One region of the Streptomyces sp. NBC_00872 genome, then DNA from elsewhere that is predicted to be linked to it. Evidence: riboswitches for the same ligand, from Rfam matches in the RefSeq annotation. Region 1 holds a riboswitch; each other region holds the start of a gene.

The links. Region 1 has a riboswitch for cyclic di-AMP ahead of OG214_RS09975 (M23 family metallopeptidase). Riboswitches for the same ligand answer to the same signal wherever they lie in the genome.
Region 2: linked by a shared signal. The riboswitch ahead of OG214_RS24230 (transglycosylase family protein) and the one ahead of OG214_RS09975 (M23 family metallopeptidase) in region 1 are both predicted to bind cyclic di-AMP.
Region 3: linked by a shared signal. The riboswitch ahead of OG214_RS33105 (C40 family peptidase) and the one ahead of OG214_RS09975 (M23 family metallopeptidase) in region 1 are both predicted to bind cyclic di-AMP.

The regions. Positions count from the first base shown of each region.
Region 1 is NZ_CP108806.1:2,335,074-2,345,903, forward strand. Features, by position in the region: gene OG214_RS09960 (GNAT family N-acetyltransferase) at 1-1,772, opposite strand, end outside; gene OG214_RS09965 (HPr family phosphocarrier protein) at 1,892-2,173, shown strand; gene OG214_RS09970 (GntR family transcriptional regulator) at 2,357-3,046, opposite strand; gene OG214_RS09975 (M23 family metallopeptidase) at 3,180-3,941, opposite strand; cyclic di-AMP (ydaO/yuaA leader) riboswitch at 3,954-4,119, opposite strand; gene OG214_RS09980 (M16 family metallopeptidase) at 4,407-5,789, opposite strand; gene OG214_RS09985 (pitrilysin family protein) at 5,807-7,180, opposite strand; gene OG214_RS09990 (DNA topoisomerase (ATP-hydrolyzing) subunit A) at 7,530-9,980, shown strand; gene OG214_RS09995 (CobW family GTP-binding protein) at 10,084-10,830, opposite strand, start outside.
Region 2 is NZ_CP108806.1:5,622,181-5,633,010, forward strand. Features, by position in the region: gene OG214_RS24215 (nucleoside triphosphate pyrophosphohydrolase) at 1-493, shown strand, start outside; gene OG214_RS24220 (cytochrome P450) at 606-1,886, shown strand; gene OG214_RS24225 (transglycosylase family protein) at 2,112-3,002, shown strand; cyclic di-AMP (ydaO/yuaA leader) riboswitch at 3,524-3,696, shown strand; gene OG214_RS24230 (transglycosylase family protein) at 3,699-4,466, shown strand; gene eno (phosphopyruvate hydratase) at 4,918-6,207, shown strand; gene OG214_RS24240 (septum formation initiator family protein) at 6,333-6,806, shown strand; gene OG214_RS24245 (DUF501 domain-containing protein) at 6,925-7,524, shown strand; gene OG214_RS24250 (exopolyphosphatase) at 7,521-8,483, shown strand; gene OG214_RS24255 (NAD(P)/FAD-dependent oxidoreductase) at 9,128-10,516, shown strand.
Region 3 is NZ_CP108806.1:7,726,718-7,734,928, reverse strand. Features, by position in the region: gene OG214_RS33115 (ATP-dependent Clp protease proteolytic subunit) at 19-672, shown strand; gene OG214_RS33110 (hypothetical protein) at 680-988, shown strand; cyclic di-AMP (ydaO/yuaA leader) riboswitch at 1,292-1,495, shown strand; gene OG214_RS33105 (C40 family peptidase) at 1,499-1,972, shown strand; gene OG214_RS33100 (ATP-binding protein) at 2,441-2,872, opposite strand; gene OG214_RS33095 (helix-turn-helix domain-containing protein) at 3,134-3,988, shown strand; gene OG214_RS33090 (DUF397 domain-containing protein) at 4,081-4,293, shown strand; gene OG214_RS33085 (8-amino-7-oxononanoate synthase) at 4,331-5,542, opposite strand; gene bioB (biotin synthase BioB) at 5,686-6,888, shown strand; gene OG214_RS33075 (adenosylmethionine--8-amino-7-oxononanoate transaminase) at 6,881-8,170, shown strand; gene bioD (dethiobiotin synthase) at 8,174-8,211, shown strand, end outside.

The sequences.
Region 1 (10,830 bases):
AGCGTGCCCGTCTCGCCGACATGGGGGATCGCGGTCACCACGACCGCGTCGCACGCGTCGTCGGTGAGGGCGTCCGCGAGCGCGACACGGAAGTCCGCCGGGGTCGCCGCCGTCGTGAGGTCACGGGGACGGAGCGGGCGCAGGCCCTCGGTGAGGCAGGCGTCGTAGGTGAGCAGACCGAGCGACTCGGAATTGCCGAGGATCGCGACACGCGGACCCGCCGGCAGCGGCTGGTACGCCAACAGCAGTCCCGCGTCGACCAGTTCGGTGACCGTGTCGACACGGATCACTCCGGCCTGCCGCATCAGCGCGGAGACCGTCGCGTCTGGGATACGGGTGACCGGGACCGCGTGTCCCGGTGGCGCGCTGCCGCTGTGGCGCGCGCCCTTGACCACCACGACCGGCTTCACCGCCGCCGTACGCCGGGCGAGCCTCGTGAACTTCCGCGGGTTGCCGATCGATTCGAGATAGAGCAGGGCGACATCGGTGTCCGGGTCCTCGTACCAGTACTGGAGGATGTCGTTGCCCGAGACGTCCGCGCGGTTGCCCGCCGAGACGAAGGACGACAGGCCCGCGCCGCGCCGGTAGAGCCCGGAGAGCAGCGCGATCCCGATCGCGCCGGACTGGGTGAAGAGACCGATGCGCCCCCGCTCGGGCGGCTCCGGCGCGAGCGACGCGTTGAGCCGTACCGCGTCGGCGGTGTTGATGATCCCGAACGCGTTCGGGCCGATGATCCGCATTCCGTACGAACGGGCCTGCCGCACCAGCGCGCGCTGCCGCTCCCTGCCCCCGGGACCGCTCTCCGCGTAGCCGGCGGAGAGCACCACCAGCCCCCGTACGCCGTGTTCGCCGCAGTCCGCGACCGCCTCCGGCACCCGTTCCGCCGGTACGGCGAGCACCGCGAGATCGACGGGCTCGCCGATCCGCCCGACGGACCGCACGGCGGCGACCCCGTCGATCTCGGTCCTGTCCTCCTCGAAGGCGTGGTTCACCGCGTACGTACGGCCGGTGAAGCCCGCGCCGAGCAGATTCCGCAGGACCGTACGGCCGACCCCGCCGGGCGCGCGCCCCGTGCCGACGACGGCGACCGACCCCGGCGCGAGCAGCCGCTGCACCGAGCGCGCCTCGGCCCGCTGTTCACGGCCGCGCTGCACCGCCAGCGACTCCGCGGTCGGTTCGAGATCGAGTGTGAGCCGTACGGAACCGTCCTCGAAGCTGCGCTTCTGTGTGTACCCGGCGTCCCGGAAGACCTTGATCATCTTGGCGTTGGCGGGCAGCACCTCCGCGGCGAAGCGCCGGATGCCCCGCTCGCGGGCGACCGCCGCGATGTGCTCCAGCAGGGCGGAGGCGATCCCGCGCCCCTGGTGCGCGTCCTGGACGAGGAACGCGACCTCCGCCTCGTCGGCGGGCGCGGACGCGGGCCGCCCCCGGTCGTCGATGCGGTCGTACCGTACGGTCGCGATGAACTCCCCGCCCACCGTCACCGCGAGCCCCACCCGGTCCACCTGGTCGTGGTGGGTGAACCGGTGCACGTCCTTCGCGGACAGCCGCGGGTAGGGCGCGAAGAACCGGTAGTACTTCGACTCGTCGGAGACCTGCTCGTAGAAACTGACCAGCCGCTCGGCGTCGTCCGTGGTGATGGGCCTGATCCGGGCGGTGCCCCCGTCGCGCAGGACCACGTCCGCTTCCCAGTGATCCGGGTACGCGTGGTCGGGGTACGCGTGGTCGGGGTACGCATGGTCCGGCGGCTTCTGGTCCGGCGGGGTCTCCATGGCCAAAGCCTACGGCGGGAGCGGGGGCGGGACGGGGCCGGAACGGGGACACTCCACATCACATGAGACTCTGGGCCGGACATCGTTTTTCAGACTTTTGAGACTTGAAGGGCAACACCATGGCTGAGCGCCGCGTCAATGTCGGCTGGGCCGAGGGGCTGCACGCCCGACCCGCGTCCATCTTCGTCCGTGCCGCCACGGCCGCCGGCGTCCCCGTGACGATCGCGAAGGCCGATGGCGACCCCGTCAACGCCGCGTCGATGCTCGCGGTGCTCGGTCTGGGCGCGCGGGGCGGCGAGGAGATCGTGCTGGCTTCCGACGCGGACGGCGCGGACGCCGCTCTGGACCGGCTGGCGAAGCTGGTCGCCGAGGGACTGGACGAGCTGCCCGAGACGGTCTGAACCGTCCGCACGGCCCGGCTATCCGGCGGTCGCCGGACGGCCCGACAGCCGTCGGGCGGTCGGCCGTCATTTCGCACGGCGGAGCCGCGGTGCGCCGAATTCGGCGCACCGCGGCTCCGTCTTTTCGTGCGGGCAGCGAAGAATAAGCCGCGCTATTCCAATTCTTTGTATACGGCGAGAATGTTAAGTGCGAGCACTCGCGGTGTTTACAACATGTTGCGAAGCCCTCACCTTTTCCCGGCCGCGCTCGGCCCGGCGCAGCCGGTGCACCGCCGCCGTGCGCTCCGCGTGCAGGGCGGTCAGGGACCGCGCGCGCTCCGCGTCGCCGCGCGCCACCGCGTCCACGATCGCGCCGTGCTCCGCCCAGGACTCCACGGGATGCGCGGGCTGGTCGACCACATACATCCAGGCGATCTTGTGCCGGAGCTGGGTGAGCGGGGCGGTGAGCGCCGGACTCCCCGACGCCTGTGCGAGCGTCTCGTGGAACCAGGCGCCGAGCGAGCGCAGATCCTCGCCCTGGCCCCGCCTGGCCCTCTCCTGCCCCAGTCTGACCAGGCCACGGAGCACCTTGAGATGGGCCTCCGTACGGCGCTGGGCGGCGCGGGCCGCGCCCAGCGGCTCCAGCAGCTGCCGTACCTCCAGGAGGTCCGCCGCCTCCTGGTCCGTGGGCTCGGCCACACACGCGCCGACATGGCGGCGGGTGGTCACGAAGCCCTCGGACTCCAGCGTGCGCAGGGCCTCGCGCACCGGGACCCGGGAGACGCCGTAGCGCCGCGCGAGCTGCTCCTCGGTGAGCCGGCTGCCCCGTTCGAATACACCGGAGACAATGTCGTCGCGGATCGCCGTGCATACCGAGTGCGCGGGAATGCGCATGTCCGAACCTCCGACTTAATCCGCGCGAAACGCTGCCGATCGACGCCTGTTCCGTGACTCTATTGCAATCAACGCGGATTTCCGATGGGTGCCCGGAATCAATAGATATCTTTTGGCCAGCGGCCGGCTTCGGTCAGACGTTCACACCGTGTGCGCGCAGATAGGCGACGGGGTCCATGTCGGAGCCGTACTCAGGGTCCGTCCTGGCCTCGAAGTGGAGATGCGGTCCGGTCGCGTTGCCGCTCGCGCCGGAGAGACCGATCCGCTGTCCCGGGACGACGGTCCCACCGGCGGAGACGGCGATCGAGGAGAGATGGCCGTACTGGGTGTAGGTGCCGTCGGTCATCCGGAGCACGACGTTGTTGCCGTACGAGCCGCCCCAGCCGGCCTCGACGACGGTGCCCGCGCCGACGGCCACCACCGGGGTCCCGGACGCCGCGCAAAAGTCGACGCCCGAGTGGCTGCCGGAGGACCAGAGCGAGCCGCCGGTCCGGTAGCCGGTGGTGACGTACGAGCCGGTGACGGGGAGCCGGAAGGCGTTGAGGCGCCTGCGCTCGGCGGCGCGGGCGGCGCGCTGCCTCTCCGCGCGGATCTCCTTGGCACGGGCCTCGGCCGCCCGCCGGGCCTCGGCCTTCGCCCTGGCCCGTACGGCGGCCTGGTGCTGGGCCTCGGCCTGGGCGTCGATCGCGTCGGCGAGGGAGTCACCGATGACCAGGGCCTGGGCCAGCCCGGTCCGTCCGGAGGCCCGGGTGTCCGGCTCGGCGGCGTGCGCCGGGGCGGCCAGGGCGCTGATGACACCTGTCGCGGTGAGCGTCGCGGCGCCGGCGGCGCCCATGCCCCTGCGGGTCCGACGGCTCCGGGCACGATGCTTGCCGGTGGCACGGGTGAACGCCATGTAGCGGTTGGTCCTTTCCCTCCTTCTCGCCTACCGGGACAGAGGGTGGGAGCAGGAAGGTCTCCTACGGACACCTCGGCGCGGGTGTGCGCCAAGGCGTCCGATTCACCCCGGGGACTGCGTGTGGGTCCCCGGCTCCCCAGGCTCGCGCCTGACGGGGACTCGGCGATGGCTGTCCGATGCCGCGGTCGCGGCGGGGTGCTGGCGAACAGCCGGACCGACGCTAAGCGGCTCATCTTTCAATCACCAAATGGACAGGGTGTTTTGTAGCGCACACCACAGGGCAGACAGGCAACCTCCCCACTAAAGCGGACATATGAGGAAACCCCGGTGACGGGTGTCACCGGGGTTTATCTCACCGACGGATTTATCGTTACCGGGCTTATCGGGCTTACCGAGCAGAGCTCCAGCGATCGGAATCGGTCACCGGTGACCGTTCGGTCAGCCGACTGGTCAGCCGATCGGTCAGCCGGAGACGACCGTCACTTCTCCGATACCGAGAGCCGTGACCGGCTCCTTGATCTGCTCGGCGTCCCCGACGAGCACGGTGACGAGCCGGTCCACCGGGAAGGCGTTGACGGCCGCGGCCGTCGCCTCGACCGTGCCGGTCTCGGCCAACCGGGCATAGAGCTGTGCCTGGAAGTCGTCCGGGAGGTGCTGCTCGACCTGGTCCGCCAGCGTGGCGGCGACCGAGGCGGCCGTCTCGTACTTCAGCGGCGCCACGCCCACCAGATTCTGGACGGCCACATCACGCTCGGCGTCGGTGAGACCGTCGGCCGCGAGGGTGCGCAGCACCTTCCAGAGGTCGTCCAGCGCCGGACCCGTGGACGCGGTGTCCACGGAACCGCTGATGGCGAGCATCGCGGCACCCGTCGGCCCGCCCGGCTCCGAGGGGGCGGACGAGCGCAGCACCTGCCCGAAGGCCCGCACCCCGTAGGTGTAGCCCTTCTCCTCGCGCAGCACCCGGTCGAGCCGGGAGGTGAGCGTGCCGCCCAGACAGTAGGTGCCGAGCACCTGGGCGGGCCAGACGCGGTCGTGCCGGTCGGGACCGATCCGGCCGATCAGCAGCTGCGTCTGGACGGCCCCGGGCCGGTCCACGATCACCACGCGGCCGGTGTCGTCGGCGGTCACGGGCGGTACGGGGCGCGGCTCGGCGGTGTCACCGGTCCAGGTGCCGAGGGTCTCCGCGAGCACCTCGTCCAGATCGACGCCGGTGAGATCGCCGACGACCACGGCGGTGGCCGTGGCGGGACGCACATACGCCTCGTAGAAGGCCCGGACGGCCGCGGCGTCGATGCGCTCCACCGTCTCCTCGGTGCCCTGGCGCGGCCGGGACATCCGTGAGGCGGCGGGGAACAGCTCCTTGGAGAGCTGCTTGGCGGCGCGGCGGCCCGGGTTGGCGGTCTCGTGCGGGATCTCGTCGAGCCGGTTCCGTACGAGCCGCTCGACCTCGCTGTCCGCGAAGGCGGGGGCGCGCAGCGCCTCGGCGAGCAGGCCGAGTGCCTTGGGCAGCCGGGAGACGGGGACCTCCAGGGAGATCCGTACACCCGGGTGGTCCGCGTGCGCGTCGAGGGTGGCGCCGCAGCGCTCCAGCTCGGCGGCGAACTCCTCGGCGCTGTGCTTGTCGGTGCCCTCGGAGAAGGCGCGCGCCATGATCGTGGCGACACCGTCGAGCCCCTCGGGCTCGGCCTCCAGCGGGGCGTCGAGATTGATCTCGACGGCCACCACCTGCTGTCCCGGGCGGTCGCAGCGCAGCACCGTCAGGCCGTTGTCGAGCGCACCGCGCCCGGGGGCGGGGAAGGCCCAGGGCCTGGCCTCGCCGGCGGTCGGCTGCGGATGGAAGTCCATGGTCACGGCAGCGTCGCTCACTGGTCCGTCCCCTCGTGCTCGTCGGTCTCGTCGCCGGCCGTGCGCGCCGCGTCGGCGGCGTCCTCGGAGGCGAGCGGTTCGTACACCAGCACCGCCCTGTTGTCGGGGCGCAGCCGTGCCGCGGCGACGGCGCGCACCTCCTCGGCGGTGATGTCCAGCACGCGCGTGACGGCCGTCAGCGCGAGCTGCGGGTCGCCGAAGAGCACCGCGAACCTGCACAGCTCGTCGGCGCGGCCCGCGACCGTGCCCAGCCGGTCCAGCCACTCGCGCTCGAGCTGGGCCTGGGCCCGCTCCATCTCCTCGGCGGTCGGTCCCTCGGCGGCGAGCCTGGCCAGCTCCTCGTCGACGGCGGCCTCGATCCGCGGGACCTCGACCCCGCCGGACGTCTTCACATCCAGCCAGCCGAGGGAGGGGGCGCCCGCCAGACGCAGCAGTCCGAAGCCCGCGGCGACCGCGGTCCGGTCCCGGCGCACCAGCCGGTTGTGCAGCCGGGAGGACTCGCCGCCGCCGAGGACGGTGAGCGCCAGATCGGCGGCGTCGCACTCGCGTGTGCCGTCCTGCGGCAGCCGGTAGGCGGCCATCAGCGCGCGCGCCGGGACCTCCTCGTGGATCTCCTCGCGCAACTCCCCGCCGATGGTGTCGGGCAGCGTGCCGTCGCGCGGCGGCTGCTTGCCGTCGTGGGACGGGATGGAGCCGAAGTACTTCTCGACCCAGGCGAGCGTCTGCTCGGGGTCGATGTCACCGACGACCGAGAGCACCGCGTTGTTCGGCGCGTAGTTCGTACGGAAGAACGCGCGGGCGTCCTCCAGCGTCGCCGCGTCCAGGTCGGCCATCGAGCCGATCGGGGTGTGGTGGTACGGATGGCCCTCGGGGTAGGCGAGCGCGGTCAGGCGCTCGAAGGCCGTGCCGTACGGCACGTTGTCGTAGCGCTGGCGGCGTTCGTTCTTGACGACGTCCCGCTGGTTCTCCATGGACTCCTCGTCGAGCGCGGCGAGCAGCGAGCCCATCCGGTCGGCTTCCAGCCAGAGCGCCAGCTCCAACTGGTGGGTGGGCATGGTCTCGAAATAATTCGTCCGCTCGAAGCTGGTGGTGCCGTTCAGCGAGCCGCCGGCGCCCTGCACCAGCTCGAAGTGGCCGTTCCCCTTCACCTGGGCCGACCCCTGGAACATCAGGTGCTCGAAGAGGTGGGCGAGTCCCGTACGGCCCTTGACTTCATGGCGTGAGCCGACGTCGTACCAGAGGCAGACCGCGGCGACCGGGGTCAGGTGGTCCTCGGAGAGCACCACGCGCAGGCCGTTGGCCAGGCGGTGCTCAGTCGCTGTCAGGCCGCCGGAACCGGCCTGCGCTGTGGCCGTGTGACCCATGGGCATGTACGTCCCTTCGATCGCGATATGGAGAAGTCCTGCCACTGTATGCAAGCGTGCCGACACCTGGCGAAGTTCCCGGGTGTCACACCCGCGCCGGACGTCCCGGCGGACGTCCCGCCGGACATCTCGGCGGACACCTCTCCGAGGTCTCGCCGAGGTCCCGCCGGGGCCTCTCAGCGGTCTCCCGGGGGCTCTCAGCGATCTCCGGGCGGGCTCCCGGGGACCTGTGGACGGCCCCTCGCCGCATCCCCAACGACGGGTCGAGGTCGGCGTTGTCACTGGCTCGGTCCACAATGGTCGGCGTCAGCTAGAGAAGTTGCCGTACAGGACCTGTGAAGGAGCCGCAGCAGCGATGGCCCGCCGCAGCACGAAGACCCCGCCGCCGGAGGACTTCGAGGAGAAGATCCTCGACATCGACGTGGTCGATGAAATGCAGGGCTCCTTCCTCGAGTACGCGTACTCGGTGATCTACTCCCGGGCCCTGCCGGACGCCCGGGACGGCATGAAGCCGGTGCACCGCCGCATCGTCTACCAGATGAACGAGATGGGCCTGCGCCCCGACCGCGGGTATGTGAAGTGCGCTCGTGTCGTCGGCGAGGTGATGGGCAAGCTCCACCCGCACGGCGACGCGTCGATCTACGACGCGCTGGTCCGGATGGCACAGCCGTTCTCGATGCGGCTGCCGCTGGTCGACGGACATGGCAACTTCGGCTCGCTCGGCAATGACGACCCGCCGGCCGCGATGCGCTACACCGAGTGCCGGATGGCTGACGCCACGTCACTGATGACGGAGTCGATCGACGAGGACACCGTCGATTTCGAGCCGAATTACGACGGCCAGGAGCGAGAACCGGTCACGCTTCCCGCCGCCTACCCCAACCTCCTGGTCAACGGCGCCTCCGGCATCGCGGTCGGTATGGCGACGAACATGCCGCCGCACAATCTGGGGGAGGTCGTGGCGGCGGCACGCCATCTGATCAAGCACCCGGCCGCGGACCTGGAGACGCTGATGCGTTTCGTCCCGGGTCCCGATCTGCCCACCGGCGGCCGGATCGTCGGACTGACGGGGATCAAGGACGCGTACGAGAACGGGCGCGGCACCTTCAAGATCCGGGCCACCGCCACGGTGGAGGACGTCACCCCGCGCCGCAAGGGTCTGGTCATCACGGAACTGCCCTTCACGGTCGGTCCCGAGAAGGTGATCGCGAAGATCAAGGACCTGGTCTCCGCGAAGAGGCTGCAGGGCATCGCGGATGTCAAGGACCTCACGGACCGCTCGCACGGACTGCGCCTGGTCATCGAGATCAAGAACGGCTTCGTGCCCGAGGCGGTGCTGGAGCAGCTCTACAAGCTGACGCCGATGGAGGAGTCCTTCGGTATCAACAATGTGGCGCTGGTGGACGGCCAGCCGCTGACACTGGGGCTGAAGGAGCTGCTGGAGGTCTATCTGGACCACCGGTTCAACGTCGTGCGCCGCAGGAGCGAGTTCCGGCGGACCAAGCGGCGCGACCGGCTGCATCTCGTCGAGGGCCTGCTCGTCGCGCTCATCGACATCGACGAGGTCATCCGGCTGATCCGGTCCAGCGACAATTCTGCGGAGGCCAAGCAGCGGCTGATCGAGCACTTCTCGCTGAGCGACGTCCAGACGCAGTACATCCTGGACACCCCGCTGCGCCGGCTCACCCGCTTCGACCGGATCGAGCTGGAGAGCGAGCGCGACCGGCTCAACGGCGAGATCGACGAGCTGACCGGAATCCTGGATTCGGACACCGAGCTGCGCAAGCTCGTCTCGGCCGAACTGGCCGCGGTGGCGAAGAAGTTCGGCACCCCCCGGCGCACGGTGCTGCTGGAGTCGGCCGGTTCCTCGGTGGCCGCGGTGCCGCTGGAGGTGGCGGACGACCCGTGCCGGGTGCTGCTCTCCTCGACCGGTCTGCTGGCCCGTACGGTCAACGGCGAGCCGCTGGAGGGCGGCGACGGCAGGCGCGTCAAGCACGATGTGATCATCTCGGCCGTGCCCGCGACGGCGCGCGGCGATGTCGGCGCGGTCACCTCGGCCGGACGGCTGCTGCGGATCTCGGTGATCGATCTGCCACAGCTCCCGGACACCGCCTCGGCGCCGAATCTCTCGGGCGGGGCTCCGGTCTCGGAGTTCCTCGCGCTGGAGGGCGACGAGGAACTGGTCTGTCTGACCACACTCGACGAGTCGTCCCCGGGCCTCGCGCTGGGCACGCTCCAGGGCGTGGTCAAGCGGGTGGTGCCCGACTTCCCCGCCAACAAGGACGAGTTGGAGGTCATCACCCTCAAGGAGGGCGACCGTATCGTCGGCGGAGCTGAGCTGCGCACGGGCGAGGAGGATCTGGTCTTCATCACCTCGGACGCCCAACTGCTGCGCTACCAGGCCTCGCAGGTACGGCCCCAGGGCCGCCCCGCGGGCGGTATGGCGGGTGTCAAGCTGACCGACGACGCCACGGTGATCTCCTTCACGGCGGTGGACCCGGCGGTGGACGCCCTGGTGTTCACGGTCACGGGCTCGCACGGCACACTGGACGACTCGGTGCGTACGGCCAAGCTCACACCGTTCGACCAGTACCCACGCAAGGGCAGGGCGACGGGCGGTGTGCGCTGCCACCGGTTCCTGAAGGGTGAGGACATGCTCGTGCTGGCCTGGGCCGGGGCGAGCCCGGCGCGGGCGGCGCAGAAGAACGGCGCTCCGGTGGAGCTGCCGGATCCCGATCCGCGCCGGGACGGTTCGGGTACGCCGTTCACCCTGGCGGTGGAGGCACTGGCCGGGCCCGCGCACTGACGGACGAGGGCCCGGGATCGCGGACCCGGATCCCGGATCTCCGGTCCGGCTGAAGTTACGGCTGGTCCGGGGCGGCGGCCGGGCCCTCGGGCCCGGCGCCGGCTCAGGGCTCGGCCCCGGCGGCGGGCCCTGGCTCGGACGGGTCGGGTACGTAGCGCAGGACGCCCCACATCGCCCGGTCGTCGACGGGGGCGTCCTGGGGTCCGGACTCCTCGCAGACCGCCAGCTCCTTGAGCAGCGCGTCGCCGTCGATGCCGGAGCCGATCAGTACGAGCTGGGTGCGGCGCTCCTCGTCGCGCGCCCAGGGCTCCGGGTAGAAGCGCAGAAACCGGCCGACCGCGTGCAGGGCGTACCGATTGCCCGGATCGAACGCGCCGAAGTCCACGAACCCCTTGATCCGGTAGAGCCCTTCGGGCCGGGAGTCGAGGAACTCCATGAGCCGGCGCGGGTTCATCGGGGCCCGCGCGGTGTACGAGACGCTCTCGTACGCCGCGTGGAGATGGCCCTCGTGGCCGTCGCCGCCGCTGCCCCCGTGACCCTCGCCGCCCTCGTGGCCTTCGCTCCCCTCGTGCGAGGTTTCCCCGTACAGCAGATCCTCGAAGGAGAGCTGACGGACCTTCTCCTCCTCCGCCGGCACGGCCGGGTCGAACAGCAGCTCCGGATCGATCCGTCCGTACGAGGCGGAGATCACGGGTGTCCCGGACGTGAGCCCTCCGACGGCGGCCAGGACGCGCCGCCGCTCCCGCTCCGCCACCCGGTCGGACTTGTTCAGGACCACGAGATCGGCGATCGCGAGATGCCGGTCGATCTCGGGGTGGCGCTCCCGGGTGGCGTCGAACTCGGCCGCGTC
Region 2 (10,830 bases), 3.3 Mb from region 1:
CGACGAACTCCGCGAGGAGCTGGGTGACGTACTCCTCCAGGTCGTCTTCCACGCCCGTATCGCACAGGACGGCCTGGAGGAGGAAGAGGGCAGGGAACCCTTCTCCATCGACGATGTCGCCGCCACGATCGTGGAGAAGCTGATCCACCGCCATCCCCATGTCTTCGGCGACGAGACGGCGGAGACCCCCGAGGACGTCAAGGCGCACTGGCTCCGTACCAAAGCGGTCGAGAAGCAGCGCGACTCGGTCACCGACGGGGTCCCGCTGGGGCAGCCGGGTCTCGCGCTCGCCTCCAAACTCGCGGGCCGCGTCCGTACGGCGGGCCTGGACGTCGGGCTCCCTTCGGGCGACGGGATCGGGTACGAACTGCTCGCCATGGCCGTACGGGCGGAGGAGGCGGGCATCGACCCGGAAACCGCCCTGCGTGCGGCGGCCCGCACCTACCGGGACGCGATCCGCACGGCTGAAACGGGCGGCACCGCCACCGAGTGACGGGGCGAGGCCGACCAGGGAGGGGGTACGCCAAGGCCCCCGAGCTGGGCCGCACCCGCACCCGCACCCCCGCCCCGACCGCCCCCGAGACCCGCCCCGATACCGTCGACCGGTGACCGAAAAGCCCCCCGCCCCCGAGACCGCGCCCGCCCCCGGGCTCGTCCCCGTCCCCGAACTCTTCACCTGGGAGTTCGCCACCGATCCCTACCCCGCCTACGCCTGGCTGCGCGAGCACGCGCCCGTGTACCGGGCCCAGTTGCCCAGCGGGGTCGAGGCGTGGCTCGTGACGCGGTACGGGGACGCCAGGGCGGCGCTCGCCGACGCCCGGCTCTCCAAGAACCCCGTTCATCACGCGGAGGCGGCGCACGCCAAGGGGAAGACCGGGATTCCCGGGGAGCGCAACGCGGATCTCATGACGCATCTGCTGAATATCGACCCGCCCGACCACACCCGGCTGCGCCGGCTCGTGTCCAAGGCGTTCACACCCCGGCGCATCGCGGAATTCGCTCCCCGGGTCCAGCAGCTCACCGACCGGCTCATCGACGGTTTCGCGGCGGAGGGGGAGGCGGATCTGATCCATGACTTCGCCTTCCCGCTCCCCATCTACGCGATCTGCGATCTGCTCGGGGTGCCGGCCGAGGACCAGGACGACTTCCGCGACTGGGCCGGGATGATGATCCGGCACGGCGGCGGGCCGCGCGGCGGAGTGGCGCGGTCGGTCAAGAAGATCCGGGGATATCTGGCCGAACTCATCCACCGCAAAAGGGAGAACCCGGGCGACGATCTGATCTCCGGTCTCGTCCGGGCCAGTGACGACGGCGAGCATCTCACCGAGAACGAGGCCGCGGCGATGGCCTTTATCATCCTCTTTGCCGGTTTTGAGACAACCGTGAATTTGATCGGCAACGGCGTCCATACGCTGATGCGCCACCCGGAGCAGCGCGCCCGGCTTCAGCGTTCGCTCGACGCGGGGGAGACGGAACTGCTCGCGACGGGTGTCGAGGAACTGCTGCGCCACGACGGTCCGGTGGAGCTGGCCACCTGGCGGTACGCCACCGAGCCTGTGACGCTCGGCGGGCAGCGGATAGCGGTGGGCGATCCCGTACTGGTCGTCCTCGCCGCGGCGGACCGTGACCCCGAGCGGTTCGCGTCGCCCGACACGCTCGATCTCGCGCGGCGTGACAATCAGCACCTCGGCTACGGGCACGGCATCCACTACTGCCTCGGTGCGCCCCTCGCCCGCCTTGAGGGACAGACCGCTCTCGCGTCCCTGCTGACCCGTCTGCCCGATGTGCGGCTTGCCGTGGATCCTGCCGATTTGCGCTGGCGCGGCGGGCTCATCATGCGTGGATTGCGCACACTTCCGGTGCAGTTCACGCCATTGTCCGGCTGATGAGTCACTGACGGATTCGGCGGCGGACGGCCGGCGTATCGCCGTGGGACAGGCGCCGATCACTGGCGGATCGTCGCTCCATAACTGACGGGCCGTCAGGAATGTGACTTTCACGTGATCTCCGCTGCATCGACTTGTGACAGACGTTCGAGTACCGCTACGTTCACCGACGACTCAGCTGCAACACGCCGTAGTCGAAACGACAGTCACACGGAAGGCAAGCGCATGCGCTCCGCGAACGGCCGACACCGCAGACCACGCCAGGCCCCCGCTCTGATCGTCGCCGCGGGGGTGACCGGGTCGGCGATCGCCATCCCGCTGTTCGCCGCCTCGGGCGCCAGCGCGGCGGACGCCTCCACCTGGGACCGTGTCGCGGAATGCGAGAGCGGCGGCATGTGGAGCGCGGACCTCGGCAACGGCCACTACGGCGGCCTCCAGCTCAGCCAGGAGACCTGGGACGCCTTCGGTGGCGGGGAGTACGCGGCCCGCGCCGACCTCGCCAGCCGCTCCCAGCAGATAGCCGTGGCCGAGAAGGTGCTCGCGGCGCAGGGCGTGAAGGCCTGGTCGAGCTGCGCGCCGGTCTCCGGGCTCACGGGCGCCCTGCTGGAGGGTGTCGGTCTCGGGGGCGGCTCCGGCTCGGCGGGGGCCGCGCAGGACGACCGGAGCGACAGCCCCGCGGACGCTCCCTCCGGTACTCCGGACGCCACGCCCTCCGCCCCCTCCGACGGGAAGACGCCGCCCGGAGAGCCGGTCCCCTCCGGTTCGGCCACCACGCCCGCACCGGGAACCTCCGCTTCCGCGGACGGCGGCAAGGGCGCTGAGGGCCTCGGCTCCGACGGTCTTGGCGCCGACGGCCTCGGTGGCACCGCCGCCGGCGGTACGGAGTCGGCCAAGGGCAAGCACCGCGGTGAGGCCGCCCAGGAGGATGCCGTAACGGGCAATTCGGATGAAGGGCTTGATTACGGCCGTCATGCCTCACGGGGTGACGGACTGTCGCGTAGTACGGACGGTCTGACGGATCGTGCGGAATCGCCCGCTCCGGCGGAGGCCGACCGGCCCGTCGAGCGCAACTGGCTGATCGCCGACGGGCAGAAGGTGCTCGGCGGCTGGCTGTGAGACGAACGGGCTGACGGCTCCGGGGCTGTCGGCGCGGTGGCTGAGGGGTGAACGGGGGGCGGCCGGTGTGCCGCCCCCCTGGCGCGCCCCGGCGCTTCCCGCTGGGCCCCGGTGTGCCCCGGTGTGCCATGGGGGTGTCCTCCCTGGCCGCGGCCCTGATCTCCCCCTGGCTCCCTCCGCGTCTCCCCCTCGGTCTCCCCCCTCGGCCTCTTCCTTGATCCCGCCCTTGAACTGCCGTGAAGTGGCACGGATGCAAGGGTAGTTCGCTGCCCTATGTCCACTTCTGTGCAAGTGAGACAAGGGTCTCTTTGCTGCAACTAGGGACTTTTGGCCTACGGGTTGCCCCGCTTTCCGCTCTCACCAGCGGAAATGCGTAAACCCGGAGGGTGGGTAAGGGTGTTATTTCCCTGATGTTCTCCTTTGAAGAACCGACGGGCCTGTGATTACGGTCTGAACCGCTCGCACCGCGGGCCTCGTCGACCGTCACGCCGAATCCTGCCGTCGGTCGGGGGGAGTAGTCGTCGCGTCATGCGCCGAAGGCAGGAGCGGGGGACCCAAGGTTTGTGCCGGCCCCGGCCGTCGAGAGACGGCCGACGACCGGCTAGGGGTGAAGCCGGGTGCGCGAGCACCCGGCCGGGCAACTCACTTGGCCCGAACCCGACAGCTCACCTCGTAGGCGTCGGTGAGGAGAGTTCCATGCCGCGTTCCAGCAAGGGTTCCAGCAAGGGCAGGCACCGCCGTCCCTCCCGCTCCGTGACCGCCCGCTACGCCACGCTCGCCGGCATCACCGGCGCCGCTGTCGCGGTCCCGCTGATCGGCGCCACCTCCGCGTCCGCCGCGACCGCCTCCGAGTGGGACCAGGTCGCCCAGTGCGAGTCCGGCGGCAACTGGTCCATCAACACCGGCAACGGGTACTACGGCGGACTCCAGTTCAGCGGCTCCACTTGGGCCGCCTACGGAGGCACCGCCTACGCGGCCAGGGCCGACCTCGCCTCGAAGTCCCAGCAGATCGCCGTCGCCGAGAAGGTCCTGGCCGGCCAGGGCAAGGGCGCGTGGCCCACCTGCGGGGTGAACCTCTCCGGCGCCGCGTACGACGGTGGCTCGGCGGGCTCGGGCTCCGGCTCTGATTCCGGTTCCGGTTCCGCTTCGAATTCCGGCTCCGGCTCCGGCTCCGGCTCGGGATCCGGCTCCGGTACGGGAGAACAGGCCTCCCCGCAGCAGACCCGGCCCGCGCAGCCGAAGCGGGAGCAGGCGCAGCCCGCCTCGCGCGGTGAGACCCGCGCCGCCACGGCCACGATCGAGAAGGGCGACGGCGAGTACAAGGTCAAGTCCGGCGACAGCCTCTCCAAGATCGCCGCCGCGCAGCAGGTGAAGGGCGGCTGGAAGAAGCTGTTCGACCTGAACAAGGACATCGTCCGCGACGCCGATCTGATCTACCCGGGCCAGCAGCTCCACCTGAGCTGACCCGCCCCCCGATCCCCCCGGCCCGGCGCGTGATCCCCCGTACGCGCCGGGCCGGGGTCTGCCCTCTTCCCGGCGTACGGAGGGGGCACTCGGGGAGTACGGAGGGGGTACGCGGGGCGGCGCTCACGGCGGTGCGCACGACGGTGCTCATAGGTGCGCCGAGGCGCTCGGGTGCTAGGTCCTGTCCGGCGGATCTTCGTGGGCCCGGAACGCCTGGCACGGCACCTCGCCGCGTTGTCGGAGTCGTCCAAGTACGTCCAGTACGAGGACGATCCTCCGCCTTGCGATGTACCGCACCAGACGCCCCGGGCTGATCCACGAAGATCCGCCGGACAGGACCTAGATCCGTCCCAGCGGGCGGGCACCGGGCGGCCGACGTCTCCGAGCCGGTTAGGCTCTTGCCGCAAGGCCAATGAGACCCTGCACTCCAAGCGTCACATCCCAGAAGGAGATGCTCGTGCCGTCCATCGACGTCGTCGTAGCCCGGGAAATCCTGGACTCCCGAGGCAACCCCACGGTCGAGGTCGAGGTCGGCCTCGACGACGGCAGCACCGGCCGTGCTGCTGTCCCCTCCGGTGCCTCCACCGGTGCGTTCGAGGCCGTGGAACTCCGTGACGGAGACCCCGACCGCTACCTGGGCAAGGGTGTCGAGAAGGCCGTACTCGCCGTCATCGAGCAGCTCGGCCCGGAGCTCGTCGGCTACGACGCCACCGAGCAGCGCCTGATCGACCAGGCCATGATCGACCTGGACGCCACCGAGAACAAGGGCTCGCTCGGCGCCAACGCCATCCTCGGTGTCTCCCTCGCCGTCGCGCACGCCGCCTCCGAGGCCTCGGACCTCCCGCTCTTCCGCTACCTGGGCGGCCCGAACGCGCATCTGCTGCCCGTTCCGATGATGAACATCCTGAACGGCGGCTCGCACGCCGACTCCAATGTGGACATCCAGGAGTTCATGATCGCCCCGATCGGCGCGGAGTCCTTCTCCGAGGCGCTGCGCTGGGGCGCCGAGGTCTACCACACCCTCAAGAAGGTCCTGAAGCAGAAGGGGCTCTCCACCGGCCTCGGCGACGAGGGCGGCTTCGCGCCGAACCTGGAGTCCAACCGCGCCGCGCTGGACCTGATCCTCGAAGCCATCAAGGAAGCCGGCTATGTGCCGGGCCGCGACATCGCGCTCGCGCTCGACGTCGCCGCCTCCGAGTTCTACAAGGACGGCTCGTACGAGTTCGAGGGCAAGTCCCGCTCGGCCGCCGAGATGACCGAGTACTACGAGGAGCTGGTCGCCGCCTACCCGCTCGTCTCCATCGAGGACCCGCTCTTCGAGGACGACTGGGCCGGCTGGAAGGTCGTCACCGACAAGCTCGGCTCCAAGGTGCAGATCGTCGGCGACGACCTGTTCGTCACCAACCCGGAGCGGCTGGCCCGTGGCATCGAGGAGGGCTCCGCCAACGCCCTGCTGGTCAAGGTCAACCAGATCGGTTCGCTGACCGAGACCCTGGACGCCGTCGAGCTGGCCCAGCGCAACGGCTTCAAGTGCATGATGTCCCACCGCTCCGGCGAGACCGAGGACGTCACCATCGCCGACCTCGCCGTCGCGGTGAACTGCGGTCAGATCAAGACCGGCGCCCCGGCCCGCTCGGACCGTGTCGCCAAGTACAACCAGCTGCTGCGTATCGAGGAGATCCTCGACGACGCGGCGGTGTACGCGGGCCGCAGCGCGTTCCCGCGGTTCCGTTCCGCCTGAGCGCGAGCGGCGGGGCCGGGCCGGCCGTCGGGTGAGGCCGCCCGTCCCGCCCGTCGTCCGTACGTCCCCGGCCCCGGTCCCGTACCGTGTCCGGGGACGTACGCACGTAACAGGGGAGGCGAGCCATGGCCGGGAACCGGGACCGGTTCTCCACCGCGACCAGGCTGCGGCTGCTCGGCGAGCAGACCGCCGCGCGCGTCTACCGCTCGCAGAACCGCCGCCAGGACCGCCGCTCCCGTCTCACCGGCCGGGCGGCCTTTCTCGCCCTGGTCGTGTGCACACTGGTGGTGGCGCTCGCGTATCCGATGCGGCAGTACGTGTCGCAGCGGAACGAGATCGCCGAGCAGGAGCGGCAGGCGCGGGAGGCGAGGCAGCGGGTCGAGGAACTGCGCGACGAGAAGGCGCGGCTCCAGGACGACGCCTACATCCAGCGGCTGGCGCGCGAGCATCTCCACTATGTGAGGCCGGGGGAGAGCGGTTACACCATGATCGACCCGGACGCGGTGCGTGAGCGCCGTGAGGAGCGGGAGGCGACGGACCGCCCCTGGTACTCGAACGTCCTGGACGGCGTGGACACCGCGGACCGCACGGACCGGTAGGGACGCGTGCGGACCGGCGGTACCGGTGGACCGGCACGACCCCCGTACCAGCGGCACGATCCGTACCAGGCAAGCACCATCGTCATCAGGCACGCAGAACCGTAGAACCAAGGCAGGCATGGAAACCCCCCCTCCGCAGACCGAACGCACCGAGCCCACCGAGGCGGACGTGGCCGCGTTCGAGGAACAACTCGGCCGTCCCCCGCGCGGACTGCGCGCCATCGCGCACCGCTGCCCCTGCGGACAGCCGGATGTCGTGGAGACCGCCCCGCGGCTCCCCGACGGCACGCCCTTCCCGACGACGTACTACCTGACCTGTCCGCGTGCGGCCTCGGCCATCGGCACGCTGGAGGCGAACGGTGTCATGAAGGAGATGACCGTGCGCCTCGCGGCCGACCCCGGGCTGGCCGCCGCGTACCGCGCGGCGCACGAGGACTATCTCGCGCGCCGTGACGCCATCGAGGTGCTGGAGGGCTTTCCCAGCGCGGGCGGTATGCCGGACCGGGTGAAGTGTCTGCATGTCCTGGTGGGCCACTCGCTGGCGGCGGGCCCCGGGGTGAACCCGCTGGGCGACGAGGCGCTGGCGATGCTGCCGGAGTGGTGGGCGAAGGGCCCGTGTGTGACCCCGTGCGCGCCCGCGCAGGAGAAGCCCGCGCAGGAGAAGGAAGAGAACGGGCACCGGGACCAGGACGAGGACCGGGACGAGGAGCGCGTATGACCCGGGTCGCCGCCATCGACTGCGGTACGAACTCCATCCGTCTGCTGGTCGCCGATGTGACATTGCCCGACAGCGGCTCCGGCGCGGGGTCCACGGGCGAACTGGTCGATCTCGACCGGCGGATGAGGATCGTCCGGCTCGGCCAGGACGTGGACAGGACCGGCCGGCTGGCGCCCGAGGCGCTGGAGCGGACCTTCGAGGCGTGCCGTGAGTACGCCGCCGTCATCAAGGAGCACGGCGCCGAGCGGGTCCTGTTCGTGGCGACCTCCGCCTCGCGCGACGCGGAGAACCGCGACGAGTTCGTCCGGGGGGTGCTGGACATCCTGGGCGTGGAGCCCGAGGTGATCAGCGGCGAGCAGGAGGCGGAGTTCTCCTTCACCGGCGCCACCAAGGAACTGCCGGGCCAGGACAGTTGTCTGGTCGTGGACATCGGCGGCGGTTCGACCGAGTTCGTCGTCGGTGACGACCGGGTACGGGCCGCCCGCTCCGTGGACATCGGGTGTGTACGGCTGACCGAGCGGCATCTCGTCAAGGACGGCGTCGTCGGCGATCCGCCCGGCGCCGCCGGGATCGCCGCGATGCGCGCGGACATCGAGGCGGCCCTCGATCTCGCCGAGCGGACGGTCCCGCTGCGCGAGGCCCGCACCCTGGTCGGGCTCGCCGGTTCCGTGACCACGGTGGCCGGTATCGCGCTGGGGCTGAACGCGTACGACTCCACCGCGATCCATCACTCCCGTATCTCCCGTGCCCAGGTCGCGGAGATCACGGAGCGGCTGCTCACGGCCACCCACGCCGAACGCGCCGCGATCCCGGTCATGCATCCGGGACGCGTCGATGTCATCGGCGCGGGTGCCCTGATACTCCTCGCGATCATGGAACGCGCCGACGCGGCCGAGGTCGTCGTCAGCGAGCACGACATCCTGGACGGCATCGCCTGGAGAGCCGCGCGGGAAGGGTGAGCGGTGGCGGGACCGCGTACCGGTCCCGCCCGGTCCGCTCGCCCGATTTCGGAGGTCGGCCGTATCCCTTCGGGGGTCGGCCGCACCCGCTCGGCCCGTCCGGCCGGAGGGCGCGGCGGATGTCGCGGCGGCCGTCGCGGCGGCCGTCGAACTCGGCCCCGAGGACGGGACGTTCGCCTCCGTCGAGCCGACGGGCGACGCGGTGGCCGCAGGCGGCCGGGACCGCGTGGGCGCCCGCGCTCAGGCTTCCTCGCGAGCCCCGCTCCGGACCTCGTTCAGGACCCCGTTCAGGCCTTCGCCGGGGTCCTCGCGAGAAAGTTCGTGAAGTTCTTCACAAGGAATTCGATCCTCTTGGGTGTCGTCGCGGTTCGATCGCGTCGGCGGAGGCCCCCGGCGGGCCTTCGGCTCCTTATACCGGGCGGTTCCGGACGCGTTACGGGCGCATGAACCAGACGGGTGGTTCGGGCGGTGGCGAGGGCGGAGGGCCAGCTCACAGGGGGTGGGCAACGACCGGCCGAACCCCCTGGTTCCCTGGGGCGATCGTGATTTCGATCATGTGGGCCGCGCAGTGTAGCACCATAGGGGGTAGACCTTGTGAAGGGGCTCACGAGCACCCCCTCCGAGGGGGGTGGATACTCGATGGCATGAGCACCACGGAGCGTCCCAGGATCCTCGTTGTAGGCGGTGGGTACGTAGGCCTGTACGCAGCTCGTCGCATTCTGAAGAAGATGCGCTACGGGGAGGCGACCGTCACGGTCGTCGACCCCCGCTCGTACATGACGTACCAGCCCTTCCTCCCCGAAGCCGCCGCCGGCAGCATTTCGCCTCGGCATGTCGTCGTACCGCTGCGACGCGTGCTGCCCAAGGCTGAGGTGCTCACCGGCCGAGTCACCACCATCGATCAGGACCGCAAGGTCGCCACGGTCGCGCCGCTCGTCGGCGAGGCCTACGAGCTGCCCTTCGACTATCTGATCGTGGCCCTCGGCGCGGTCTCCCGTACCTTCCCGATCCCCGGCCTCGCCGAGCAGGGCATCGGTATGAAGGGCATCGAGGAGGCCATCGGCCTGCGTAACCATGTGCTCGAACAGCTCGACAAGGCCGACTCGACCACCGACGAGGCCGTCCGCCGCAAGGCACTGACCTTCGTCTTCGTGGGCGGCGGCTTCGCCGGCGCGGAGACCATCGGTGAGGTCGAGGACCTGGCGCGCGACGCGGCCAAGTACTACACGAGCGTCAAGCGCGAGGACATGCGCTTCGTCCTCGTCGATGTCGCCGACAAGATCCTTCCCGAGGTCGGCCCGAAGCTGGGCGCCTGGGGCAAGGAGCACCTGGAGAGCCGCGGCGTCGAGGTCTACCTCAAGACCGGTATGGACTCCTGCGTCGACGGACACGTGGTGCTCAACAACGGCCTTGAGGTCGACTCCAACACCATCGTCTGGACGGCCGGCGTCAAGCCGAACCCGGCCCTCACCCGCTACGGTCTGCCGCTGGGTCCCCGGGGCCATGTGGACACCAGCGAGAAGCTCCAGGTGCGGGGCACCGACTACATCTGGGCCGCCGGCGACAACGCCCAGGTCCCGGACATGGCCGCCCGCAGGGCCGGTGTCGAGAACGCCTGGTGCCCGCCGAACGCCCAGCACGCGCTGCGCCAGGCGCGGCTGCTCGGTGACAACGTCATCTCCGGTATGCGGGGCTTCCCGCAGAAGGAGTACAGCCACGCCAACAAGGGTGCCGTCGCCGGTCTGGGACTGCACAAGGGCGTCGCGATGATCGTCATGGGCAAGGTGAAGATCAGGCTCAGGGGCCGGCTCGCCTGGTACATGCACCGCAGCTACCACGGTCTGGCCATGCCGACCTGGAACCGCAAGATCCGTGTCTTCGCCGACTGGACCCTGGCGATGTTCCTCAAGCGCGAGGTCGTCTCCCTCGGCGCGATGGAGACACCGCGCGAGGAGTTCTACGAGGCGGCCAAGCCCAACCCGCCGGCCGTGGCCGCCGTCACGCAGACGCCGGAGAGGGCCAAGGCCTCCTGACCCGGGGAGGCGGGCACCGACGGCCACGGGACAGCGGGCCACCGGTGCGACGCGACTGACACAACGGGCATGACCGACAGACGAGAAGGGCCGCTCGCCATCCGTGGTGCGAGCGGCCCTTCTCGTGTCCTCTTGTGTCTTCTCGTGCCCGTCACGTCTGCCCCTCGCGTCTGCCCCTCGCGCCCGCCGCTCGCCCTGACGGCCTACCCTCCGGCCGGTGCCGTACGGTCACCTCCGCCCCGTCGGCGGGCGGCGGCCGGGGAGAAAAGGCGCACACCGTCAGGAAAGTGTGTGGCGGGTGCAGGCATTTTGCC
Region 3 (8,211 bases), 5.4 Mb from region 1:
CATGAGGAGAGGTACGCCATGAACCATCCTTCGGCCCGCTATGTCCTGCCCGAGTTCACCGAGCGGACGGCCGGCGGGACCCGCACCCTCGATCCGTACTCCAAGCTCCTGGAGGAGCGGATCATCTTCCTCGGCACCGCCGTCGACGACACCGCGGCCAACGATGTGATCGCGCAGTTCCTCCATCTCGAGTACGCCGCGCCCGACCGGGACATCTGCCTCTACATCAACTCCCCCGGCGGCTCGATCAGCGCCATGTCCGCGATCTACGACACGATGCAGCTCGTCACCTGCGACGTGGAGACGACCTGTCTCGGGCAGGCCGCCTCGACCGCCGCGGTACTGCTGGCGGCCGGCACCCCCGGAAAGCGGATGGCACTGCCCGGCGCCCGTGTCGTCGTCCAGCAGCCCGCCATCGAGGAGCCCGTCCGGGGCCAGCCGTCCGATCTGATGATCCACGCGGAGGAGATTCTGCGGCTGCGCGCCGTGCTCGCGTCGCTGCTCGTACGGCACACCGGCCAGAGCGAGCCGCGAATCGCCGAGGACATCGAACGGGACAGGATCTTCACCGCCGCCGACGCGAAGGCGTACGGTCTGATCGATCACGTGGTCCAGAACCGCAAGACGTCCCTCGGCGCGACCCACCCCTTCGGATCCCCCGGCGGGCGGTGACACGCCGATGCTGCCACCGGAACTGCCCCCGCTGCCCGCACTGACCCGCGCCGAGGGAGATCTCGTCGACAGCTTTCTCCATGTCCTCGATCTGCTGGGCCGGATCAACCCGGCGCGCGGCTCGGACACCTACAGCGCACTGCGCGCGGCCCAGGCGCTGCCCGCGCAAGCGGTCGCGCTGCGGGACGCCCTGACGGCGATGCACATGCGCGGTGAGACAGAACTGCACGCGGCGACGCTCGCCCGTGCGCTGCGCGTGCTCGACGGTGAGCGACGCGCCGGGCGCGTCACGATGCCCCCCGAAGACACGACTTGAGCCCGTTTCCGTTCCCGTATGGACGCGTCCGTACGGGAGCGGCTCGGCCTTTCGGGGGACGGATCTTCCGGACACTCCGGGGGACCCAAGTTGCGCGAAGCGGCCGGACGCGGGAAGCACCTCCCAACCGCCGCGCAGGTATGGGCCTCATCAGGGTCCGGGCCCCCGGTACGACACACCGCTTCGCCACCCGTACGGATCAGACGTGACGAACTTCACATAACGTCGTTGCGTCTCGGAAATCATCTGATTACGCGTCAAGATCCCTGGGACGACAAGCCCCCGCCACCCCCGGCGGGGCGGTCCGGGCGGACGCCGAGTCCTGCCGCCGTTCCGGATGTCTGGTCGACAGGAGTGGATCGGCAGGAGTGGAGGACCCGAGCAGTACGGGACGACCACGTATGCGTACATGGGCCGTCCCTTGGGGTGAAGCCGCTCACGCGGCCGGGCATCTTCGCCTGTCCGAACCCGACAGGTCATCCTTCACAGGCGGCTGACGAAGGGTTGCGCATGAATGCGCAGACATATGTCCCGTCTCTGCTGTCCCGGGCCGGTGCCGTATCGGTCCTCACCCTCGCTACGGTCGGGGGAACGATACTGGCACCCGGCGCCACGCCCGAGGCCCATGCCGCCGCACGCGCCGTCAAGGCGCTCCGGGTGGCCGCCTCCAAGGAAGGTTCGCCGTACCAGTGGGGGGCCACCGGACCCCATCGCTTCGACTGCTCGGGCCTGACGCTCTACTCGTTCAAGAAGGCCGGCAAGAAGCTCCCGCGCACCGCTCATCAGCAGTACAACGGGACCCGCCATATCTCGGCGTCCCACCGGCGCAAGGGCGACCTGGTGTTCTTCCACGCGGGTGGCTACGTCTACCACGTCGGTATCTACGCGGGCCGCGGGAAGATCTGGCACTCGCCCAAGACCGGTGCCCTGGTAAGGCTCGAACGGATCTGGTCCCGGAGCGTCATGTACGGCCGGGTGAACTGAGCGTGGCACGTTCCGCACCGGCCGGTGCGCGCCCGGCCGGTCCGGAACGGCCCCCCGAGAAACATGTCCGGTCCCCCCCTGGACCGGCGCACGGCACCCGCCCGGTCCTGACCGGGCGGCCCACCACCCCGCCGGTGACCACCGGCGTACGGAACACACGCGGCCGGTCCCAGGCCGTCGTGGAACAGCACGCGTTCCGTCCCCCCGCCGGCACGGGGACGGAACGCCCGGATCCCCGGCCGCACCAGGCCGGTACAAGGAACACACGCGGCCCGTCCCAGGCCGCCGCGGAACGCCCCGTGTCCCGTCCCTGGCCAGGACGGGACACGGGCCCGCGCCGACAGCACAGCGCCGGACACGGACCGTGCGCCGGCCCGTCCCCCGCCCTCTCCCCACCGGGAGGCGGGACATGGGACACCGGACGTGCGGCACGGGACACGCACGCGGATGTCCGCCGCCGTGGGCCGGTCAGCTCTGGACCGGGACCGTCCAGGGCAGCGCGATCCAGACCGTCTTGCCGCCCTCCGAGGTCGGTGTGACGGACACTTCCCCGCCGCTCTCCGCCGCCAGCGAGCGGACGATCACCATGCCCCGGCCGTTGTCCTGCTGCACGGCCGCCGGCAGCCGCTGCGGCCAGCGCGGATGGCTGTCGGTGACTCCGACACGGAGTCGTTCGTCCCGGTCGAGCACGATCTCCACGGTGAACGTGGGCGACTGGCCGAAGGTGTGCTGCACGGCGTTGGTCGCGAGCTCAGAGACGATGAGCCGCACCGTGTCGGCCGTCTCCGCCCGGCCCGGCAGACCCCACTCCGTCAGCAGGTCCGCGACATATCTTCGCGCCGCCGGTACCGACGCGGGATCGCTCGGAAGCGTGATGGATGCTTCCTGATGGTCTGCCATGGCGACGCCGTCCCTTTCCCGCCGGACCTGACTCCGCCGCAGTGCGGATGACTGCGCGGACGGCCTCGGACTGTGCTCAGCGTGCCACTCATCCTGCCGTTCACACGGCCGATCCACCGAGATCTGCATATATCTGTCGCTCGAAGTGGTGAACTCTGCTACGCGAGACCGTATTTGGGCGGCGAAAAGATAACTTCTCCGCCGCGGCGCACTCGGCGCCCACGGACGCTTACCGGAGCGGGTCGGCGAAGGGATCTATTCATGCGGCATATTCCGGCGGTACGCCGGCGCAGGCTCGGGGAGGAATTGCGCAGACTGCGCCAGCGGGCGGGGCTGACGAGCGGCGAGACGGCGCGGCTGCTGGGCTGGCACCAGTCGAAGGTGAGCCGGATCGAGACGGGCGTCAGCGGGGTCAAGGACGAGGACCTGGAGGGGCTGCTCGACGCCCTGGGTCTCACCGATCCCCAACTGCGGGCGCTGCTCGGCGCCTTGGCGGGAATCGCGGGCGGCGGCCCCGGGTGGTGGAAGGCGTACGGAGGGGTGATCCCGCCCCGCTACCGGGACTTCATCAGCCTGGAGTCACAGGCCTCCACGGCCCGTACGCTGGAGACTTCGGTGATGCCGGGGCTGCTCCAGACGCCCGACTACGCGCGTGCGGTGACCAGGGCGGCGCTGGACGGTCTGCCCGCCACGACGGTCGACTCCCTGGTCGAGGTACGGCTCGCCCGCCAGGAGTTGCTGCACTCCGCGACCCCGCTCGAACTCCACGCCGTACTCGACGAGGCGGTGCTCCGGCGCGAGGTGGGCGGTCCCGGGGTGATGCGGGGTCAGCTACGGCGTCTGTCCGAGCTGGCCCGGCTTCCGCAGGTCTGTCTCCAGGTCCTTCCGTTCACTTCGGGCGGCTATGTGGGACTCACCGGTCCTTTCGTTATCTTCTCATTCCCGGGCATTACTGATCTGGATTTGGTCGTTCTCGACCATTTGACGAATAGCCTCTATCTGGAACGGAAAGAAGACCTTGAGGCGTACTGCGCCGCGTTCCGTACGATGCAGGCGCATGCCCTCTCGCCCGAAGAATCATTGGATCTCATCGCCGGGATCGGTGACGGCGCGTAGGGAGCATCATGACCGCTTACCTCGCACAGCCCCCTGTCCAGACTCCATCCTCCGCCCCCCTCACACCCCCCGCCCCTACAACGACTTCCCCGGTGGCCCCCCTGGCCACGGCCGCCACGGCCGCCCGCTGGCGGCGCAGCAGCTACAGCACCGGGGCGAACAACTGCGTCGAGTCCGCGCGCGTCGGCGCGGACGCACTGGCTGTACGGGACTCGAAGAACGTGACCCGGCCTCACCTCTCCTTCTCGGCCGCCGCGTGGACGTCCTTCGTCACCGCGCTGCGCGAGGAGGACATCGCGTACTGACCGACCTGCCCGACCGGCCCGACCGGGCAGGACCAGGTCAGACGGCGGTCGCGTCCGCGGGCGCGACCGCCGTGATCGTCCGTACCGCCGTATCGATCTGATCCTCCGTCAGATCAGCGCGCGCGGTGAGCCTGAGCCGGGAGATGCCGTCCGGCACCGACGGCGGGCGGAAGCACCCCACGGCCAGCCCTCCGCCCCGGCAGTCGGCGGCCCAGCGCACGGCCGCCTCCGGTGACGGCGCCTGTACGGAGACGACGGCGGCGTCCGGTGGCGCGGCGGTCAGCCCCGCCGCTGTCAGCCGTCGGTGCAGCGTACGGGCGACCTCACGGGCACGGTCCGCCCTGCCGGGCTCCCGGCGCAGCAGCCGCAGACTCTCCAGCGCGCCGCCCACGGCCGCCGGCGCGAGTCCCGTGTCGAAGATGAACGTCCGCGCGGCGTTGACGAGATGCTCGATGACCCGGGCCGGGCCGAGTACCGCACCGCCCTGGCTGCCCAGGGACTTGGAGAGGGTGAGGGTGGCGACCACGCCGGCCGCGCCCGCGATGCCCGCGGCGTGCGCCGTACCCCGGCCGCCCTCGCCGAGCACGCCCAGACCGTGCGCGTCGTCGACGACCAGCGCGGCTCCCCGGGCCCGGCAGACCCCGGCCAGTTCCGCCAGCGGCGCGGCGTCACCGTCCACCGAGAACACCGCGTCGCTCACCACCAGCGACCGCCGCCCCGGATGCGCTTCGAGTGTCTTGCGCACGGCGTCGGGGTCCGCGTGCGGTACTACCACGGTCTCGGCACGAGAGAGCCGGCAGCCGTCCACGATCGAGGCGTGGTTGCCCGCGTCGGAGAGGAGCAGCGAGCCACGGGCCGTCAGCGCGGTGAGGGCGGCGAGATTGGCGGCGTAGCCGGAGGAGAGGACGAGCGCGGCCTCGAAGCCGCAGAACTCGGCCAGTTCACGCTCCAGTTCGGCATGGAGGGCGGTGCTGCCGGTGACCAGCCGGGAGCCCGTGGCGCCCGCGCCCCAGCGGCGGGCGGCGTCCGCCGCCGCACCGGTCACCGCGGGATGGCGGGCGAGGCCCAGATAGTCGTTGCTCGCCAGATCCAGCAGGGCGGAGTCGGCCGGGCGCGGGCGGAGCGTACGGACGAGCCCCGCCGTCCTGCGGCGGCGCGCCTCGTCGTCGGTCCAGTCGAAGGGATCCGCCCGGTCGGAGGAATCGGTCCGGTCGGAGGAATCGGTCCGGTCGAGGGGATCCTGCGCCATGGTGCGGTCCTTTTGTAGGGTGCGCACAGACTTTAACCGTGGCCGGACCGGGTCAGGATGTGGCCATGCACACACTTCGTTCTGGTGGTGTTGTCAGGTTCCTCCCTGGCTTCGAGGTGCCCGGTTAGGCCAGGATCGGCACCATGGACCTGCTGAACACACTGGTGGAGAAGGGCCTGCGGCGCGAGCTGCCGACCCGCGAAGAAGCGCTCGCCGTACTGGCGACCTCCGACGACGATCTGCTCGAAGTGGTGGCCGCGGCCGGGAAGGTGCGCCGCCAGTGGTTCGGGCGGCGGGTGAAGCTCAACTATCTGGTCAATCTGAAGTCCGGGCTCTGCCCCGAGGACTGCTCGTACTGCTCGCAGCGGCTCGGATCCACGGCGGAGATCCTCAAGTACACCTGGCTGAAGCCCGAAGAGGCGTCGAAGGCGGCGGCGGCCGGTGTGGCGGGCGGGGCGAAGCGGGTCTGTCTGGTGGCGAGCGGACGCGGTCCGACGGACCGTGATGTCGACCGGGTCTCGCGGACGATCGAGGCGATCAAGGAGCAGAACGAGGACGTCGAGGTGTGCGCCTGTCTCGGGCTGCTCTCGAACGGGCAGGCGGAGCGGCTGCGGGCCGCGGGGGCCGACGCGTACAACCACAACCTCAACACGTCCGAGGGCACGTACGGGGACATCACCACCACCCACACCTACGCCGACCGGGTGGACACGGTGCGCCAGGCGCAGTCGGCCGGTCTCTCCGCCTGCTCGGGTCTGATCGCCGGCATGGGGGAGAGCGACGCGGATCTGGTCGATGTCGTCTTCTCGCTCCGTGCGCTCGACCCGGACTCGGTGCCGGTCAACTTCCTGATCCCGTTCGAGGGCACACCGCTCGCCAAGGAGTGGAACCTCACCCCGCAGCGCTGTCTGCGCATTCTGGCGATGACCCGGTTCGTCTGCCCGGATGTGGAGGTCCGGCTCGCGGGCGGACGTGAGGTGCATCTGCGCTCGATGCAGCCGCTCGCGCTCCATCTCGTCAACTCGATCTTCCTCGGCGACTACCTCACCAGTGAGGGCCAGGAGGGCAAGGCGGATCTGGAGATGATCGCGGACGCGGGCTTCGAGGTGGAGGGCGCGGGCACCACGACGCTGCCCGAGCACCGGGCGGGCGGCTGCGGGCCGTGCGGGGACGGTGAGGCGGGGGCCGGGGCCTGCGCGGATCTGTCGGACCGTACGCCCGCGGCAGCCGCGGCGACCGCGGCGGGCGGCGAGGAGCCGCCGGCCGGAAACGATCCTGCGGCCCGCCGGGATCTGGTCGCCGTACGCCGCCGTGGCGCCGGCACGGATCTGGCGCCCAATGCCTGAGCTGTCCCCCGGCGAACTGCTGGACCTGGACCGGGCCCATGTCTGGCATCCGTACGGGCCCATGCCGGGCCGCGTCGCGCCGCTGGTCGTGGAGTCCGCGTCCGGGGTACGGCTGCGCCTGGCCCAACCCGCGCACGGACAGCGCGAGTTGGTCGACGGCATGGCGTCCTGGTGGTCGGCGGTCCATGGCTACAACCACCCGGAGCTCAACGCGGCGGCGCGCGGTCAGCTCGACCGGATGAGCCATGTGATGTTCGGCGGGCTCACCCATGAGCCCGCCGTACGGCTCGCCTCCCTGCTGGTGGAGATCACGCCCGAGCCGCTGCGCCATGTCTTCCTCTCCGACTCGGGCTCGGTGGCGGTCGAGGTCGCGGCGAAGATGTGCCTCCAGTACTGGCGGTCACTGGGACGTCCCGAGAAGCGGCGGCTGCTGACCTGGCGCGGCGGCTACCACGGCGACACCTGGACGCCGATGTCGGTGTGCGATCCGGACGGCGGTATGCACGAACTGTGGTCGGGGCTGCTGCCCCGGCAGATCTTCGCGCGGACGCCGCCGGCCGGGTACGAGGAGACCTACGCGGAGGAGCTGCGCACACTGATCGCCCGGCACGCGGAGGAGCTGGCGGCGGTCGTCGTCGAGCCGGTGGTACAGGGAGCGGGCGGCATGCGCTTCCACTCCCCCGAATATCTGCGGGTGCTCCGGGAAGCGTGCGACACGCACGGTGTGCTGCTGATCTTCGACGAGATCGCGACCGGGTTCGGGCGTACGGGCACGCTCTTCGCCGCCGATCAGGCCGGTGTGTCGCCCGATGTGATGTGTCTGGGCAAGGCGCTGACCGGGGGCTATCTCTCCATGGCGGCGACGCTGTGCACCGCGCGGGTGGCCGACGGCATCTCGCGCGGGGAGGTGCCCGTACTGGCCCATGGACCGACCTTCATGGGCAATCCGCTGGCCTCGGCCGTCGCCCGCGCCTCGATCGAGCTGCTGCTCGGCCAGGACTGGGAGGGGGAGGTCAAGCGGATCGGCACGGGCCTGCGCGACGGGCTCGCCGAGGCCGCCTCCCTGCCGGGGGTACGGGATGTCCGTGTGCTCGGCGCGATCGGTGTCGTCCAGCTCGACCACGAGGTGGACATGGCGGCGGCGACCGAGGCGGCGGTGCGCGAGGGTGTCTGGCTGCGGCCGTTCCGCGATCTCGTCTACACGATGCCGCCGTATGTGACGGGTGACGACGATGTCGCACGGATCTGCCGCGCGGTGACCGCGGCGGCGCGGAAGGGCTGAGCCATGCCCGTGTTGATCGTGACAGGAACCGGGACGGAGAT